DNA from 4 places in the Mesorhizobium sp. WSM4871 genome. Region 1 is predicted to be linked to each of the others. Evidence: predicted binding sites of a transcription regulator. Region 1 holds the regulator's gene; each other region holds the start of a gene.
The links. The regulator PhoB, encoded in region 1, activates phosphate uptake and scavenging genes when phosphate is short. The targets are predictions, from matches to a motif close to TGTCATNNANCTGTCAT.
Positions count from the first base shown of each region.

Region 1 (4,210 bases):
TCGATCAGCCTGTCGTAGCCGACGACCGGAATGCCTTCGTCCAGCGCCTTCTGCACGGCCGGCCCGATGGCCGAGGCATCCTGCGCAAGGATGATCAGCGCGTTGGCGCCCTGGGAGATCAGGCTCTCGACATCGGTGAGCTGCTTGCCGGGGTTGGACTGCGCGTCGGCGGAAATATACTTGTCGCCGGCGGCCTCGATGGCTGCCTTCATCGCGGCTTCATCCGTCTTCCAGCGCTCTTCCTGGAAGTTCGACCACGACACGCCGATGACCTTGTCCTTCGCCTGCGCGACCGACGCAAGCGTCAGCGACATGGCGACACCCGCCAGGATGGCGGCTGCGAATCTCTTCATGATATCCTCCCTGCGCCACGTATGGCGTGACTAGACTGACCCAAAGGCCGGCACAAAGGCTCTATTTTTTCGAGCCTCGAAAAAATACTGATCCAACACCCGGACGCTGTCAACATCGATTCTGATGGATTTTGATGTCGTGTCGAATTTTTTCGAGCCTCGGAATAAATAATGACAGAACCGTGCCCTTCTGACAGTATTTGTCGGACATTGCCGACGACTGCCGATTTTATGAGCGGCCGCGGCAAGGGAGGAGGCAATAGGGAGGAGAAAATGTCGGTCGGAATCCGCCACGACGATTTGCGCCGGCGCAACCGGGCGATGGTCATTTCGGCCGTGCGCCGCGCCGGCCAGCCGTCGCGGACGGAGATCGCCGCGACCACCGGCCTCAGTCATTCGACCATATCGGCGATCTCTTCCGACCTGATCGGGGAAGGCATCCTGAGGGAGAGCAAGGCAAGCGAGGCCGTTTCCTTGAAACGCGGCCGGCCGCAGGTCGGCCTCGCCCTCAATCCGGAAGCGGCGGCGGTGCTGGCTGTCGTGTTGTCGCTGAATTTCCTTTCGGTCGCCGTCATCGACTATGCCGGACAGGTGGTCGCCGAGGAGCAGCGCCGGCTGGACACGCTGACCATGTCGCGCGAGGAGTTGATCGATGAATGCGTCGCCATTGTGCGGCGCCGGCTCGAAGATCCCGACCTCGATGTCCGCAGCGTCGCCCGCATCGCGCTGGCAATCCAGGGCATCACCGATTCCCAGGCCCGCGCCATGCTGTGGTCGCCGATCACGCCGCTGACGAACATCGCCTTCGCCGACATATTGGAAGCCGAGTTCGGCATTCCCGCCACCATGGAGAACGACTGCAACATGATGGCGGTGGCGCTGCGCTGGCGCGACCCGGACCGCTATCGCGACGACTTCGTCGCCATCCTGCTCTCGCACGGCATCGGCATGGGGCTGGTGCTGAAGGGCGAATTGTTCACCGGGACCCATTCCTCGGGCGGCGAATTCGGCCACATGATCCATCGGCCGGGCGGCGCGCTCTGCCGCTGCGGGCGGCGCGGCTGCATCGAGGCCTATGCCGGCAATTACGCCATCTGGCGCAATGCGAAACAGATGGGTGAGGACGCCGAGCCGGTCGCCGATGTCAGCGACGCCGACATGCGGGCACTGGCCGCCCGTGCGCGCGCGGCGGACGGGCCGGAGAGGGAAGCCTACCGTAAGGCCGGCGAAGCGCTCGGCTTCGGCCTCGGCAGCCTGTTCGCGCTGATCGATCCCGCGCCCGTCGCCATGGTCGGCGTCAGCGCCGGGGCCTTCGATCTTATCGAGCCGGCGCTGCGCCAAGCCATCGCCCAGACTGCCGGCGGTCAGCATTCGGGATCGATCTCCTTCGACACCGAGCCGAATGAGTTGCCGCTGATCCGCGAAGGTTGCGCCATGCGGGCGCTGAGTTTCGTCGACCAGGAGATTTTCGCGCCGGGCATCCAGGTGAAGGCCGGAAAGAAGGACGTGGCCTGAACTCGGTAGCGGCGCCCTAATCTTCCCTGATCGCGTAGCCGGCGCCGCGGATGGTGCGGATGACATCGGGCATGCGGCCATTGTTGACCGCCTTGCGCAGCCGGCCGACATGCACGTCGACCGTGCGCTCGTCGATGTAGATCGTCTCGCCCCAGACATTGTCGAGCAGCTGGCTGCGCGAGAAGACGCGACCGGGATGTCGCATCATGAATTCGAGAAGGCGGAATTCGGTCGGTCCGAGCCGGATCTCGCTCTTCTTGCGATAGACCCGGTGCGATTCGCGATCGAGCATGATATCGCCGACCTTGAGCACGCTGGACAGGACTTCCGGCTTGGCGCGGCGCAGCAGCGCCTTGACCCTGGCCATGAATTCCGGCGTGGAGAACGGCTTGACCAGATAGTCGTCGGCGCCGGTGGAAAGGCCGCGCACGCGGTCGCTCTCCTCGCCGCGCGCCGTCAGCATGATGATCGGCAGCCGCTCGGTTTCCGGACGCATCCTGAGCCGCCGGCAGAGCTCGATGCCGGAAACCGCCGGCACCATCCAGTCGAGCACCAGGAGATCGGGCACGTTCTCCTGCAGCCGGATCTCGGCTTCGTCGCCGCGCGTCACCACCTCGACCTGGTAGCCTTCGGATTCGAGGTTGTAGCGGAGCAGTACCCCCAGCGGCTCCTCGTCCTCCACCACCATGATGCGTGGCGCGATCATTAACCGGTCGCCCCTGTCATGCCGCCGGCGCCGACATCGCCGTCTCGTCCTGCTTCGGACGATTGGCAGGCAGTTGCGAGCCGGTCAGCACATAATAGGCGTTCTCGGCGATGTTGGTGACGTGGTCGCCGATGCGCTCGAGGTTCTTGGCGCAGAACAGCAGATGCGTGCAGGCGGTGATGTTGCGCGGATCCTCCATCATGTAGGTCAGGAGTTCGCGGAACACCGAGGTGTATTTGACGTCGATGCGCTCGTCCTCGTTCCTGAGCTTGGCGAGTGCCGGTGCGTCCTTTGCGGCATATTCCTCGATCACGCCTTGCACCTGGATCAGCACCAGTTGCGCCATCGCGTCGATGGAGTGCGACAGGTCGCGCGGCGTGACACTGAGGCCGACGGTGCCGACGCGCTTGGCGATGTTCTTGGCAAGGTCGCCGATGCGCTCGAGATCACCGGCCATGCGGATCGAGCCGACCACCGCGCGCAGATCATTGGCCATCGGCTGGCGCTTGGCGATCAGCGTGATGGCGCGATCGTCCAGCTCGCGCTGGCGCGCATCCATGATGGCATCGTCGGAAACGACGCGCTGCGCCAGCGTGTTGTCCGAGTTCAGCAGTGCCTTGGTCGAGCCGCTGACCATCGAGCGGGCTAGATCGCCCATGTCGCTGATCAGCTTGCTGATCGCTCCGAGATCCTCGTCGAAAGACGCAACCGTATGATGTTCACCCATGATCCTGTCCTTCTATGCGTGGTCGCAACCGCTCAGCCGAAGCGGCCGGTGATGTAGTCCTGGGTGCGCTGGTCGTCGGGATTGGTGAACATCTTGTCGGTCGCGCCCTCTTCGACCAGGTAGCCGAGATGGAACATCGCCGTGCGCTGCGACACGCGCGCTGCCTGCTGCATCGAGTGGGTGACGATGACGATCGTATAGTTTTGGCGCAGCTCATCGATCAACTCCTCGACGCGAGCGGTGGCGATCGGATCGAGCGCCGAGCAGGGCTCGTCCATCAGGATCACCTCCGGCGACACGGCGATGGCGCGCGCGATGCACAGACGCTGCTGCTGGCCGCCGGAAAGACCGGTGCCGGGCTCCTGCAGGCGATCCTTGACCTCGTTCCAGATCGCCGCCTTCTTCAAGCTGGATTCGACGATCTGGTCCATGTCCTGCTTGCGCTTTGCCAGCCCGTGGATGCGCGGGCCATAGGCGACATTCTCGTAGATCGACTTCGGGAACGGGTTGGGCTTCTGGAACACCATGCCGACGCGGGCTCTCAATTCGACGACATCGATGTTCTTGTCGTAGATATCCTCTTCGTCGAGGGTGATCTTGCCGGTTACCCGCGCCGAGTCGATGGTGTCGTTCATGCGGTTGAGGCAGCGCAGGAAGGTGGACTTGCCGCAGCCGGAGGGGCCGATCAGCGCCGTCACCTGGTTCAGGCGCACGTCAAGGTTGACGTCGAACAGCGCCTGTTTCTCGCCATAGAAGACGCCGACCTTGTCGCCGCGCATCTTGATGACTTCGTTCGACTTGGCGCTCATTTTTTCGCCCACTGCATTTTCAAGAGACTGTTCGGTCATGATGTTCATACCAAAATGCCTTTTTTCTACCAGCGCCGCTCGAACCGACGCCGAAGCACGA
Region 1 covers NZ_JBVVPU010000016.1:40,051-44,260, reverse strand. The annotation lists gene xylF (D-xylose ABC transporter substrate-binding protein) at 1-353, opposite strand, end outside; gene AC0L2H_RS27735 (ROK family protein) at 627-1,868, shown strand; gene phoB (phosphate regulon transcriptional regulator PhoB) at 1,885-2,574, opposite strand; gene phoU (phosphate signaling complex protein PhoU) at 2,591-3,301, opposite strand; gene pstB (phosphate ABC transporter ATP-binding protein PstB) at 3,334-4,158, opposite strand; gene pstA (phosphate ABC transporter permease PstA) at 4,176-4,210, opposite strand, start outside.

Region 2 (4,210 bases), on a different contig from region 1:
CACAAGCCATCGGTGCGGCCGGTGGCTTTCGGGCCCTGGCCGTCGGTGGCGACCCAAAGGCGGCCGGCGGAATCGACCGCGCAATTGTCCGGCATGCCGAACCAGCCATTGGCCGTGGTCGCGGTCGAGAAGGTGGCGCCGACTTCGGCCACCGAGGGATCGCCGCATTTCAGCAGCACTTCCCACTTGCCCTTGGTGGCGGTGAAGTCGTCGCCGTCCTCCGATATCTCGATGATGTGGCCGAAGGCATTTTCGGCGCGTGGGTTGGCGGCGTCGACCTGGTCGGCCTTGCGCTTGGAATTGTTAGTCAGCATGACATAGACCTTGCCATTGGCGGCATTGGGCTGGATGTCCTCGGGGCGGTCCATCTTGGTGGCGCCGAGCAGGTCGGCGGCGCGACGCGTCTCGATCAGCACGTCGGCCTGGCTGGCAAAGCCGTTCTCGGCGGTCAGCGGTCCCTGGCCAAAGACGACCGGCAGCCATTCGACCGAACCGTCCTCGGCGAATTTGGCGACGTGGAGCGTGCCGTCGTCGAGCAGGTCCATGTTGGCGGCGCGGTCGTTCGGGTTGAACGTGCCCGTGGTGACGAATTTATAGACGTAATCGAAGCGCTCGTCGTCACCGAGATAGAAAACGACGCGACCATCCTTGGCGACGATGGATTCGGCGCCCTCGTGCTTGAAGCGGCCCATGGCGGTGCGCTTCTTCGGCGTCGAGGTCGGATCGTTGACGTCGACCTCGACGATCCAGCCAAAACGATTCGGCTCGTTCGGCTCCTTGCCGAGATCGAAACGGTCGTAATGCGCCGCCCATTCATAGGCGCCTTCGGGAATGGCCAAGCGCTTGTAGTTGGCGGCTTCCTTGTGGCCTTCCGGAAGTTCGCCCGAGAAATAGCCATGGATGTTTTCCTCGGCCATGACATAGGTGCCCCAGGGCGTCACGCCGCCGGCGCAGTTGTTGACGGTGCCGATCACTTTCGTGCCGGTCGGGTCGGCGCTGGTCTTGACGCGGTCGTTGCCGGCGACCGGACCGGACAGCTGCATCTCGGTGTTGGAGGTGATGCGGCGGTTGAGCTTGCCGTCGCGCACCACTTGCCATTTGCCCGCTTGCTTGCGGATTTCGACGACGGTGCCGCCATGCGCGGCCATCTCGACATCGACCTGCTCCTTGCCAAGGGGGGCGACTTCGAGCTCTTTCTTGCCGTCCTTTTCGACGACTTTGACGATGCCGGGGAACATCAGATGCGAATTGGTGTATTCGTGGTTGACCACCAGCAGGCCGTGCTCGGCCGAGCCGTCGATCGGGATATAGCCGACATAGTCGTTGTTGTAGCCGAACTGCCTTGCCTGGGCCTCGGCCGACTGCTTGGTCGGGTCGAAGTCCGGCGAATCGGCAAACAGCGGATCGCCCCAGCGCAGCAGCACGTCGGCGTCGTAACCGGGCGCCACGTGATGCTTGTCGTCGACGCCGGCTTCAAGCTCGTCGAAGGTGAAGGCCGAGCCTTCGCCGGCGCGGGCATTGTCGGCGGTGATCAGCGCCAGCGGGCTGACGGTGGCGGCAATGGCCGAGACGGCCAGTGATCCCCTAAGGAAGCCACGGCGCGAAAACCGCGCGGCGATGATCTCGCCCATGGTGCGGTTGTCGGTGAGATTGGTGGCCGGGCCGTCGTTTTCCTCGAGCAGGCTGGTGCGGAATCGGGTGTCGGGGGCGCGATGTTCGGTCATGGATTGCCTCTGGCTTCCTGGGATGGCTGGAGCATTCTACCTGATCGACCCCGTATAGGCGGCAGATCACAGGATGATGACGCGCCGGCTAATTTCCACTCCGATTCTCGTGTGCCCTGTCAGCCCGGCTTGACCGCGGCCGCTGCTTCGGAAACAAGGTCTGCGACACGCGCGGGAAGGACCGCATCCAAGGGGACGGGAATTGAGTTTCTGGGGACTGGTGCAGCTCGGCATTTCAACGTTGATCTTCCTGCTGGCGGCGGCAGCGGCCAAGCAATGGGGGCTGGCGCCAAGCTTCGGCAAGATCGTTCTGACGCTCGTGCTCTATTCGCTTGGCAATCTGGTGATGCTGAGGCTGGTCCGCGAGTTCGGCATGTCTGTGTCGTTCAGCCTGTCGGCTGTCATCCAGCTGGTGTCGGTAAACGTGGTGGCGCTGGCCTTCTTCGGCGAGCAGTTGAACACCTTGCAGGCGACCGGCGTCGTGCTCGCCATCGCAGCGGTGGCGCTGATCACGCTCGGGCCCTATCTGCAAAGGCTGTAGTTGGATTGCGGACGACAGGCGCGATGAAGCACTCGCTGCTCAACTGGATCGAATTCCCGGTGCTGCTGGCCGGCGTGATCATTGCCGGAGGGCTGTGGGGGTTCGAGGAATTGATGGAAATGGCGCGCGCCACCACGCCGCACGCCTTCGACACCGAAATCCTGCTCGCCTTCCGCGAAGCGGGCCAGCCCGACAATCCGATCGGTCCGGCATGGCTGGAAGGAGCGATGCGCGACATCACCAGCCTCGGCAGCTCCAGCGTTCTGGTGCTGATCACGGCAGCGGTGATCGTCTATCTGCTGCTGAACCGCCAGTCTGGAACGGCGCTGCTCATATTCGTGGCGGTGGCGGGCGGGCAGTTGCTGTCGAGCCTGCTGAAGGTCGGGGTCGACCGGCCCCGCCCCGAACTGGTTTCGCACCTCGTCAATGAGACCTCGCTGTCGTTCCCGAGCGGCCACGCCATGCTGTCGGCGGTGACCTATCTCACGCTCGGCTCGCTGGCGTCTCGCTTCCTTCATGGGCGGGTGACGAAGACCTATGTGCTTGGCCTCGCGGTGCTGACGACTGTGCTGGTCGGCATCAGCCGCGTCTATCTCGGCGTTCACTGGCCGTCGGACGTGCTGGCCGGCTGGTGCGCCGGCTTCGCCTGGGCAATGCTGTGCTGGCTGGCGGCGCGCTTCCTGCAGCAGCGCAAAGTGATGACCGATGATGAGTGATCGGGCGGTGGCTCGCCAGGTTTGAGCGAGGCCTTGATGTTCCTCTATCTCAGCGAGCTTGAGGAGCTGGGCCTCGTCGCGCTCAGCCGAGTTCTTGGGCGAGTCCTATGAGAAGCCCTTCAGGCGCACGGACGTAGCAGAGCCGATATATGTCTTTATACTCGACCACTTCGCCTACGAGCTGCGCGCCGCGCGTGCGGAGCCTTTCAAGCGTCCGGTCGATATCGTCCACGGTGAACATGACGCGGAGGTAGCCAAGGGCGTTGACCGGGGCGTTCCGGTGATCCGCGACGACAGGCGGCGTGAGGAAGCGGGAGAGCTCGAGCCGGCTGTGGCCGTCCGGTGTGCGCATCATGGCAATCTCGACATGCTGATCGCCCAGTCCAGTGACACGTCCGGCCCATTCTCCTTCGATCGTGGCCCGCCCTTCGAGCTCGAGGCCGAGTTCGCGAAAGAAATCAATCGTCGCTTCGAGGTCTTCGACGACGATTCCTACGTTGTCCATCCGCTTGAGCGCCATGTTTGCAATCTCCAACGTGTCGTTGCAATCTAATAAAAGGTGTCGCCTACGCCCCCCAACGCCGATGGCTGATGACATATGGACGCGCGATCGTGTCCACATGGCAGCATCCAGGCCCGGTTCACTGCTATCCACATCAAAGCTTGAATGATGGATCACCTCAAACCGCTGCCCCGCTTTCAAACGGTCTCTTGGACGGCTGCTACTCCGTAACTTTCGTTTCCGGGTAGGCAGCCTTGTCGTCCCAGACCATATCCCGGTAGTCGAACCCGTATTCCAGCGTCGGCTTGACGATGCGGAAATAGGGCGACAGGTCGAAGTCGCGTGGCGTGTACAGCGAATGGTGGCGGATGTGCAGGATTTCCTTGCGCATGTAGCTCGACTGCGCCGAGGCGCGGCCGGGCGCGCGGGTGACCTCGGGCAGGATCGGATAGCGGATCTGGCCATAGGCCTCGGCGATCAGCGTCGAGCAGATGGCCCGCGTCGGATCGCCGGAGCCGAAAGCCAGCATGCGGCGGCGCCAGCGCACCGGCACCGGCGGCGTCGGCAGGAAATAGCGTAGCATGTCGAAGATGTTCTTCAGATCGTATCTGAGGCCGAGCTTGCCGATCATGAAGGCTACGACCTTGTCGCGATCCTCCGGCGCCAGCCCGCTCGCCCGGCAGATACGGGTGTTGTAGGTGCGGTAGCGCGACAGCGGCACGGCGAC
Region 2 covers NZ_JBVVPU010000008.1:11,400-15,609, forward strand. The annotation lists gene AC0L2H_RS17180 (PhoX family protein) at 1-1,724, opposite strand, end outside; gene AC0L2H_RS17185 (hypothetical protein) at 1,927-2,265, shown strand; gene AC0L2H_RS17190 (phosphatase PAP2 family protein) at 2,289-2,981, shown strand; gene AC0L2H_RS17195 (VOC family protein) at 3,064-3,501, opposite strand; gene AC0L2H_RS17200 (C40 family peptidase) at 3,704-4,210, opposite strand, start outside.
Region 2: a site for PhoB is predicted at 1,790-1,806, ahead of AC0L2H_RS17180 (PhoX family protein). Genes of this name have one in related genera too.

Region 3 (4,210 bases), on a different contig from region 1:
CGGAAGGCTGGGAATTGCAGGCGATCGCCTCGTCGGTGATCGGCGGCACCTCGCTGTTCGGCGCGGTCGGCTCTGTGCATGGGCCGCTGCTCGGCGCCTTCATCCTCGCCACCATCAACAACGGCGCCAATCTGCTGAACGTCAACGCCTTCTGGCAACGCATCATTACCGGCGCGCTGATCATCGTCATCGTCTATTTCGACGGATTGCGCCGCCGCGGCAAATAGACCCCATCCAAGGCCACCGGCCTCGGCGACAGCCGACGGCCGGTGGCACCCACGAACCGACTGGATAGAAGCATGAAAGCCGTCGTCTGCCGCTCTCCCGGCGACCTTGCTATCGAAGACCGCCAAGTGCCGGGCGCCCCGCCGCCCGGCTGGGCGCTGGTCGCGGTCAGCCATGTCGGCATTTGCGGCACCGACTATCACATCTTCGAAGGCAAGCATCCGTTCCTCGCCTATCCCCGCATCATGGGCCACGAGGTGTCCGGCACGGTGATCGAGGCCGGCCAGGGCGTCGACCTTGCCATTGGCGAAGCCGTGATCATCAACCCCTATCTCGCTTGCGGCAAATGCATCGCCTGCCGGCACGGCAAGCCGAATTGCTGCGTCAGCATTGAGGTGCTCGGCGTCCACCGCGACGGCGCCATGTGCGAGAAAATCCTGGTGCCGGCGCAAAATCTCTATCCGGCCAACGGCCTGTCGCTGGCGCACGCCGCCGCGATCGAGTTCCTGGCCATTGGCGCGCACGCGGTGCGACGCTCCCGCGCCGAGCAAGGCGCACGCACGCTGGTCATCGGCGCCGGCCCGATCGGGCTCGGCACGGCGCTGTTTGCCCGCATCGCCGGGCTAAATGTGAGCCTGCTCGACATGAGCACGGAGCGGCTGGACTTCGCAGCGAGCGAACTTGGCTTCGCGACCCTCGACGGTTCGCGGGCAGCGGCGGCCGATCTGGTGCGGGACGCGACTGGCGGTGAGGGCTTCGACATGGTCTTCGACGCCACCGGCAACACCCGGTCCGTGCAATCGGCCTTCGCTCATGTCGCGCATGGCGGAACCCTGGTCCTGGTCAGTGTCGTCAAGGACGACATCATCTTTTCCGACCCCGAATTCCACAAGCGCGAGATGACGCTTATCGGCAGCCGCAACGCGCTGCGCGCCGACTTCGACCATGTCGCCGCCTCGATCCGTAACGGCGCGGTGCCGCTGGCAAAGCTCCTCACCCATCGCACGACGCTTGATGAGACGCCGCGCGACCTCGCCCGCTGGGCGCATGAGAAATCCGGCCTGATCAAGGCTGTGATCGAAATCGGATAGGCTCTAACCGGCTCACAAGGCTGACAGTTTCAGCTCCACCCGCTCCGCCGGAAACCGCGTCTCGGCGAACTGGATCGGCTGGCCATCGGGCGTGACGTTGACGGCGACGGTGACCAGCACGATGGCGCCGGGCTGCAGGTCGAGATCGGCGAGATCGGCGGCATCGGCATGGCGCGCCGACAGCACCGTCGATTGCCTGAGATAATCGCTGACACCGAAGCGCTCGAGCGAGGCGGTGATCGATCCGGTTTCCGCCATGGCCGCATCGATGCCGGCAAAACGCCTGGCGTCGAACCAACTCGTGGCGCGCGAGACGGACTGTCCGTCGGCTTCACCGCGCGCCTCCAGGCGTATCACATCGGCCCCTCTGGCAAGCTTCAAGGCATCGGCGATGCGACGGCTGGCCGGCTCGACCTTGGATTCGAGCAGCACGCTGCGGCGTTCGAATGCCTGCCCTTGCAGGCCGGCCGAAAAACGCGTGCGCGTGCCGATCGGATAGGACAGCCGCTTGCGCGACAGCACGAAGGTGCCGCGCCCCTGCTCGGCCCGAAGCACCCCCTCCTGCACCAATGCGCCGATCGCGGCGCGCACCGTGTGGCGGTTGACGCCATAGCGTTCGGCAAGTGCCATTTCCGGCGGCAGCGCCGCGTTCTCGACGAAGTCGCCGATCGCTATCGAATGCAGGATCTGGTCGGCGATCTGCCGCCACAGCGAGACGCCGCTGCGCCGCTCGATGCTATTGGCCATCGTCCTCTCGACCATTGCCCTCTTGATCATCGCTTGTCCGGTCATTTCCTGTCCCGATTTTCCGCTTGTCACGCACTCGTCATGGACTCACGCTAAGCAAAGGTATAAATTGTATAGTTGTCTATATCAATAGACAAATTTTACACAACCGGAGTGCAGGCCATGAGAGGACAAGAAGCGCGCGAACAGGCAGAGCGCAAGGCGGTCATGGTGACGCTGGCGCAATCCTCCGGCGACGACATCGTGCGCCTCTGGAACGAGGCCGGACTGCCTTCGGAGGCGGAACTGCTGCGCGGTCCCGAAACCGGCCTGGTCACCGTGCGTGGCCGCATCGGCGGTGGCGGCGCGCCATTCAATGTCGGCGAGGCGACGGTCACCCGCGCCACCGTCCGGCTGGCCTCCGGTCAGGTCGGCCATTGCTACGCGCTCGGCCGCGATCGGGAGAAGGCAAGGCTGGCGGCGATCGCTGACGCGCTGTGGCAGGACCCCGCCCATCGCGACGCGATCGAGGCCAAACTGGTCGCGCCTTTGCAGGCGGCGCTGGTCAAGTCGCATGAGCAGCGTCGCGCCGAGACGGCGGCGACGAAAGTCGATTTCTTCACCATGGTGCGCGGAGAAGACTGATGGATATGACGGCGCAAGCGATCGAGGGCGGGTTCGTCGATCCGGTGTTCAACGCGCAGACGGTGTTCCGTGCGGTCATGGACGCCATGGCCCAGCCCGGCAGCGTGCAAGCCCTACCGGCTTTCGCCCATCCGCCGGCGCCACTGTCCGCGACCGCTGGCGCCGTCGCTCTGGCGCTGTGCGACAACGACACGCCGCTCTGGCTCGACCCGGCTTTGCAGGCTTCCCCGGCGGTGAAATCCTGGCTCGGTTTTCATGCCGGCGCGCCGCTGGCCAACACGCCCGCCGACGCGCATTTCGCGCTGATCGCTTCGCCGGCCGAGATGATGGCGCTCGACGGCTTTTCGCAAGGCACCCAGGATTATCCCGACCGTTCCACCACGCTGATCCTGCAGGTGAGCGATCTGACGTCGGGCACGCCTTTGCTGCTTGAAGGCCCCGGCATCGAGAAATCAGCGACGATCGCGCCGGCGCGGATGCCGCGTCATTTCGTCGAGCAATGGAAGCAGAACAACCAGCGCTTCCCGCGTGGCATCGACATCATCCTGGCCGCCGCCGACAGCATCGCCTGCCTGCCGCGCACGACGCGTATCAAGACGATGGAGGCGTGAGATGTATGTCGCGGTAAAGGGCGGTGAAGCCGCAATCGCCAACGCCCATCGCCTGCTCGCCGATCGCCGGCGCGGCGACCGCTCGGTGCCAGCACTTCGCCTCGACCAGATCGTCGAGCAGCTGGCGCTCGGCGTCGACCGGGTGATGAGCGAAGGCTCGCTCTACGACAGGGAATTGGCCGCGCTTGCCATCGTCCAGGCGCGCGGCGACATGATCGAGGCGATCTTCCTGGTCCGCGCCTATCGCACCACGCTGCCCCGCTTCGGCTACACCAGGGCGGTCGAAACCGGCGCGATGCTAATCGAGCGGCGCGTGTCCGCGACCTACAAGGACCTGCCCGGCGGTCAGCTTCTCGGCCCGACCTTCGACTACACGCATCGCCTGCTCGATCCCGAGCTTGCCGCCGGCGGCGATGTCGAGGAGCCGCAGCAGCGCGAGAGCGAAGCCGAAGCCATGCCGCGCGTCTCCGCGATCCTCGCCCGCGAGGGCCTGATCGAACCCGACGGCGACATGCCGCAGGACCATGTCCCCGGCGACATCACCCGCGAACCGCTGGAATTCCCGATGGCGCGCGACATCCGCCTGCAGGCGCTGTCACGCGGCGACGAGGGCTTCCTGCTGGCTCTCGGCTATTCCACCCAGCGCGGCTATGCCCGCAACCATCCCTTCGTCGGCGAGGTCCGCATCGGCGAGGTCGAACTGGAACTCGACATACCGGAACTGCCCTTCGCCGTGCCGCTCGGCAGCATCCGCGTCACCGAGTGCCAGATGGTCAACCAGTTCAAGGGCTCCGCCAAGGCGCCGCCGCAATTCACCCGCGGCTACGGCCTTGTCTTCGGTCAGAGCGAGCGCAAGGCGATGGCCATGGCGCTCTGCGACCGTGCCTTGCGGGCGAGCGAATTCGGCGAGGA
Region 3 covers NZ_JBVVPU010000001.1:548,294-552,503, forward strand. The annotation lists gene AC0L2H_RS02745 (ABC transporter permease) at 1-227, shown strand, start outside; gene AC0L2H_RS02750 (zinc-binding alcohol dehydrogenase family protein) at 300-1,316, shown strand; gene phnF (phosphonate metabolism transcriptional regulator PhnF) at 1,329-2,093, opposite strand; gene phnG (phosphonate C-P lyase system protein PhnG) at 2,226-2,687, shown strand; gene phnH (phosphonate C-P lyase system protein PhnH) at 2,687-3,298, shown strand; gene AC0L2H_RS02770 (carbon-phosphorus lyase complex subunit) at 3,300-4,210, shown strand, end outside.
Region 3: a site for PhoB is predicted at 2,130-2,146, ahead of phnF (phosphonate metabolism transcriptional regulator PhnF). Genes of this name have one in related genera too.

Region 4 (4,210 bases), on a different contig from region 1:
GCCGCTGGCGCCAATGGCTGGATCGACGGCGAAAAGGCGATGCTGGAATCGCTGCTCGCCTTCAAGCGCGCCGGCTGCGACGGCATTCTGACCTATTTCGCACCCGAAGTGGCGGCGATGCTGAAGGGGTAATTCCGATCCGGATGTTCGGCCGCGACCAGTAGCGCCGGCGATCCGCTTCAACACTCAGGACAATTTCCGGCTTGCGCCGGTGAACAAGAGCGGAGGTCGTTTGACCTCCTGCTCTCGCTTGCCGTGTTCAGAAATACCGCTTGCGTTTTGCAATCAGTTTGCTACAAGACAACCACTTGCAAAATACAACTGGTTATTGAGGAGGCAATTATGTCCAAACTTCGCGTCGCCGCTTTCACCCTGTCGATCGACGGTTTCGGCGCCGGTCCCGACCAGGACCTGACGAACCCGCTGGGTGTTGGTGGGGAAGCCCTGCACACATGGATGGTCGGCACCCGCACCTTCCACAAGATGGTCGGCAAGGATGGCGGGACCACGGACACTGACGAGGCGTTCACGGCGCGCAGCTTCGATAATGTTGGCGCATGGATCCTGGGCCGCAACATGTTCGGGCCGATCCGCGGCGAGTGGCCGGATGAAAGCTGGAAAGGCTGGTGGGGAGACAATCCGCCCTACCATGTGCCGGTCTTCGTGCTCACCCACCATCCGCGCGATCCTATCGTTATGGAGGGCGGCACGACCTTCTATTTCGTTACCGAGGGTATCCACTCAGCGCTGGAAAAGGCGAAGGCCGCGGCCGACGGCAAGGATGTACGGGTCGGCGGCGGCGTCGCCACCATCCGGCAATACCTCAGGGAAAAGCTCATCGACAACATGCACCTGGCGATTTCACCGATGCTGCTCGGCTCCGGAGAGAATCTTTTTGCCGGCATCGATATGGTCAGGCTCGGCTACCGGTGCACAGAGCAGGTCGCGACGGCGAAGGCCACGCATATCATCATCGAGCGTGCGTAAGATGGGAGACCGCAATCTCCCTCCGTGTGGGGGAGATCGCAGCTCATCCGCCTCAGTACTTCTCCGGCACGTAGAGCTCGCGCGGCAGCACCTGGCGTTCGTATTCGGGATTGAACACACGCTCCGGCAGCGTGATCTCCTCATGCGGGACATCCTCATAGGGCATCTGCTTGAGAAGATGGTCGATGCAGTTCAGCCGCGCCCGCTTCTTGTCGTTGCCTTCGACGATGAACCAGGGGGCTTCCGGGATGTTGGTGCGTGCGAAGGTCTCTTCCTTGGCCTTGGTGTACTGTTCCCAGCGCACGCGCGACTGCAGGTCCATCGGCGACAGCTTCCACTGCTTCATCGGATCGTGGATGCGCATCAGGAAGCGCATCTGCTGCTCCTCGTCGGTGATGGAGAACCAGTATTTGACCAGCGTCACCCCGGAACGCACGAGCATGCGTTCGAAATCCGGCACGTCGCGGAAGAACTCCTCGACCTGATCGGGCTGGGCAAAGCCCATCACCCGCTCGACGCCGGAGCGGTTGTACCAGGAGCGGTCGAACAGCACGATCTCGCCGCCGGCCGGCAGATGCGGAACATAGCGCTGGAAATACCATTGCGACTTCTCGCGCTCGGTCGGCGCCGGCAGCGCGACGACGCGGCAGATGCGCGGATTGAGCCGCTGAGTGATGCGCTTGATGACGCCGCCCTTGCCGGCCGAGTCGCGGCCCTCGAAGACCACCACCAGCTTCTTCTTGTGGTAGGCGACCCAGGACTGCAATTTGATCAGTTCGGACTGCAGCGCGATCAGGTCGCGAAAATATTGCATGCGATCGATCGATGGCGGATGCGAGTTCTTGTAGATTTTCGCGATTTCCAGCGACAGCGCCGGCTCCGACATCTCGAGCTCATAGTCTTCATCTAGCGTGTCGGCGAGTTCCGCTTCCAGCCAGTCCCTGGCCGGAGAATTCTGTCTTGTCTCGGTCATTTTGCGCTGCTCCGCGTGCAAGCCTGCCGGCTTTTGTCCGGCGCCCTCGATTCCGGCCTGCCGGCTCCGATGACACCTTGAGCCGACTTCAATATAGGCCGGCAATGACGGTTTTATTGCAGAGAGCCAATGTGCCGATCGCCACCACCGATCAGCGAGACTTGAACGGTCATTGCGCGACGAGGGGCGACAAGCCGCGCGAATTATCCTACAAATGCCCGTCTCATTCCGGGCGGCCTGGCAGACGCCCTCTTCAACGCCATTGCGAGGACCTGACATGGAATACCGCACTCTCGGCCGGTCCGGGCTGAAGGTTTCGACATTGACCATGGGCACGATGACCTTCGGCGGCGCCGGCGCATTTTCGGCGGTCGGCAAGACCGATCTCAAAGAGGCGCGCCGGATGATCGATCTGTGCATCGACGCCGGCATCAACGTCATCGACACGGCCAATGTCTATTCGAACGGGCTTTCGGAGGAGATCATCGGCGAGGCGCTTGGCGGCAAGCGCAAGGACGACGTGCTGATCGCCTCCAAGGGGCGGATGCGGATCGGCAAGGGGCCCAACGACGAAGGCCTGTCGCGCTACCATCTGATCCGCGAATGCGAAAGGAGCCTGAAGCGCCTTCGCACCGATGTCATCGACATCTATTTCCTGCATGAATGGGACGGCACGACGCCGCTCGAGGAAACCATCGCCGCGATGGACACGCTCGTCACCCAGGGCAAGGTCCGCTACACCGGCTGCTCCAACTACTCCGGCTGGCAGGTGATGAAGGCGCTTGGCATCAGCGACCGCCACAACCAGTCGCGCTTCATCACCCAGCAGATCCACTACACGCTGGAAGCGCGCGAAGCCGAATATGAGCTGCTGCCGATTTCGGTCGATCAGGGGCTTGGCGCGCTGGTGTGGAGCCCGCTCGCCGGCGGATTGCTGTCCGGCAAATACAACCGCGACAGCCCGACCGCCCGCCAGCTCAACGGCTGGTCGGAACCGCCGATCCGCGACGAGGACCGGCTGTGGCGGATCGTCGACGTGCTTGCCTTTATCGGCAAGAATCATGGCGTGTCGGCGGCGCAGGTGGCGCTTGCCTGGCTGCTTGGGCGGCCGGCCGTCAGTTCGCTGGTGATCGGCGGACGGACCGAAGCGCAGTTCAAGGACAATATCGCCGCCGCAAGCCTGGCGCTTACGGACGACGACCGCGCACGGCTCGATGCCGTCAGCCGTCCGCCCGTGCTCTACCCCTACTGGCACCAGCAACAGACGGCGAAGGACCGGTTTGGCCCGGCCGATCTGGTTCTCAACCGGGAATAGTACCCGGCAAGGTGCAATTCCCCTGGGGTCATCCCGTAGCCGCTATGCTGAAATGTAGCGCCAGACTTCGGCGTCAGGCTCGATCTGACCGCTGAGAACGAAATATTTATACAGCACGAGCAGGCAGATCGCCTGCTCCGTCGGTTCATCGGCGAATTTTCGGCAATAGGCATTGGCCGCGACAACGATGCGCTCAGCCTCGGCCGGGTGCCGTTCGAGATATTGCACCCGTTCGGCGAGATCCGAGAAATCCGGGGCGAGCGGCACGTAGTGGACGTCAGCCACGAGTTTGCTTTCGGCGAACCATGTCTCGTATGTCGGCGGCGGCATCAGGCACAGCGAATTCGAGCTCATGATCCATTTGAGGTTGGTCGCGACGTCATTGCCCTCAAGCGAAATGATGTAGCGATAGCGCCGCTGCTGATCGATGCTGAGATAGGGCTTGCGATACTCGGCCGCCGCCGTGCGTTTGGGCGTTCCGACGTTGCAGAACGGCAGGTCGCGGGCGACCTTCAGAAGCAAAGTGCGTATCGGATTGTTGAGGTCGCCGCGCCAGACCGCGGCAGGAAGCTTGTCGGCGAAGGCAACATCGTCGGCGGGCATATGGAAATGACGGAACTTGTTGAGCTTGAACAGAACGCCGTTCCCGTTGTCGCCAACGATCGGCCGATCCTTCACGATCGAGGGCATTTTCGGCACTTCGATGACGTCGCCGAATTCGAGATCGATAAGCAGACCGGGATCGAAGTAGCGGGTAAACTCCTTCAGATCGTAATAATACATGCTTCGGTCCGTCGGCAGCCGGCTGACCGGCACGGCATCGGGGCTCGGCGTGAAAGCCTCCTGCAGCCTGTTGTAATAGTTGAGGCGCTCGCGGACCGAGCGGTCCGAAAGCCTGGCCTGGTCGAGCAGTCCGGCAAGCCGGCGACGAAACA
Region 4 covers NZ_JBVVPU010000009.1:267,579-271,788, forward strand. The annotation lists gene hemB (porphobilinogen synthase) at 1-132, shown strand, start outside; gene AC0L2H_RS20250 (dihydrofolate reductase family protein) at 343-987, shown strand; gene ppk2 (polyphosphate kinase 2) at 1,040-1,960, opposite strand; gene AC0L2H_RS20260 (aldo/keto reductase) at 2,238-3,275, shown strand; gene AC0L2H_RS20265 (glycosyl transferase family 90) at 3,318-4,210, opposite strand, start outside.
Region 4: a site for PhoB is predicted at 2,065-2,081, ahead of ppk2 (polyphosphate kinase 2). Genes of this name have one in related genera too.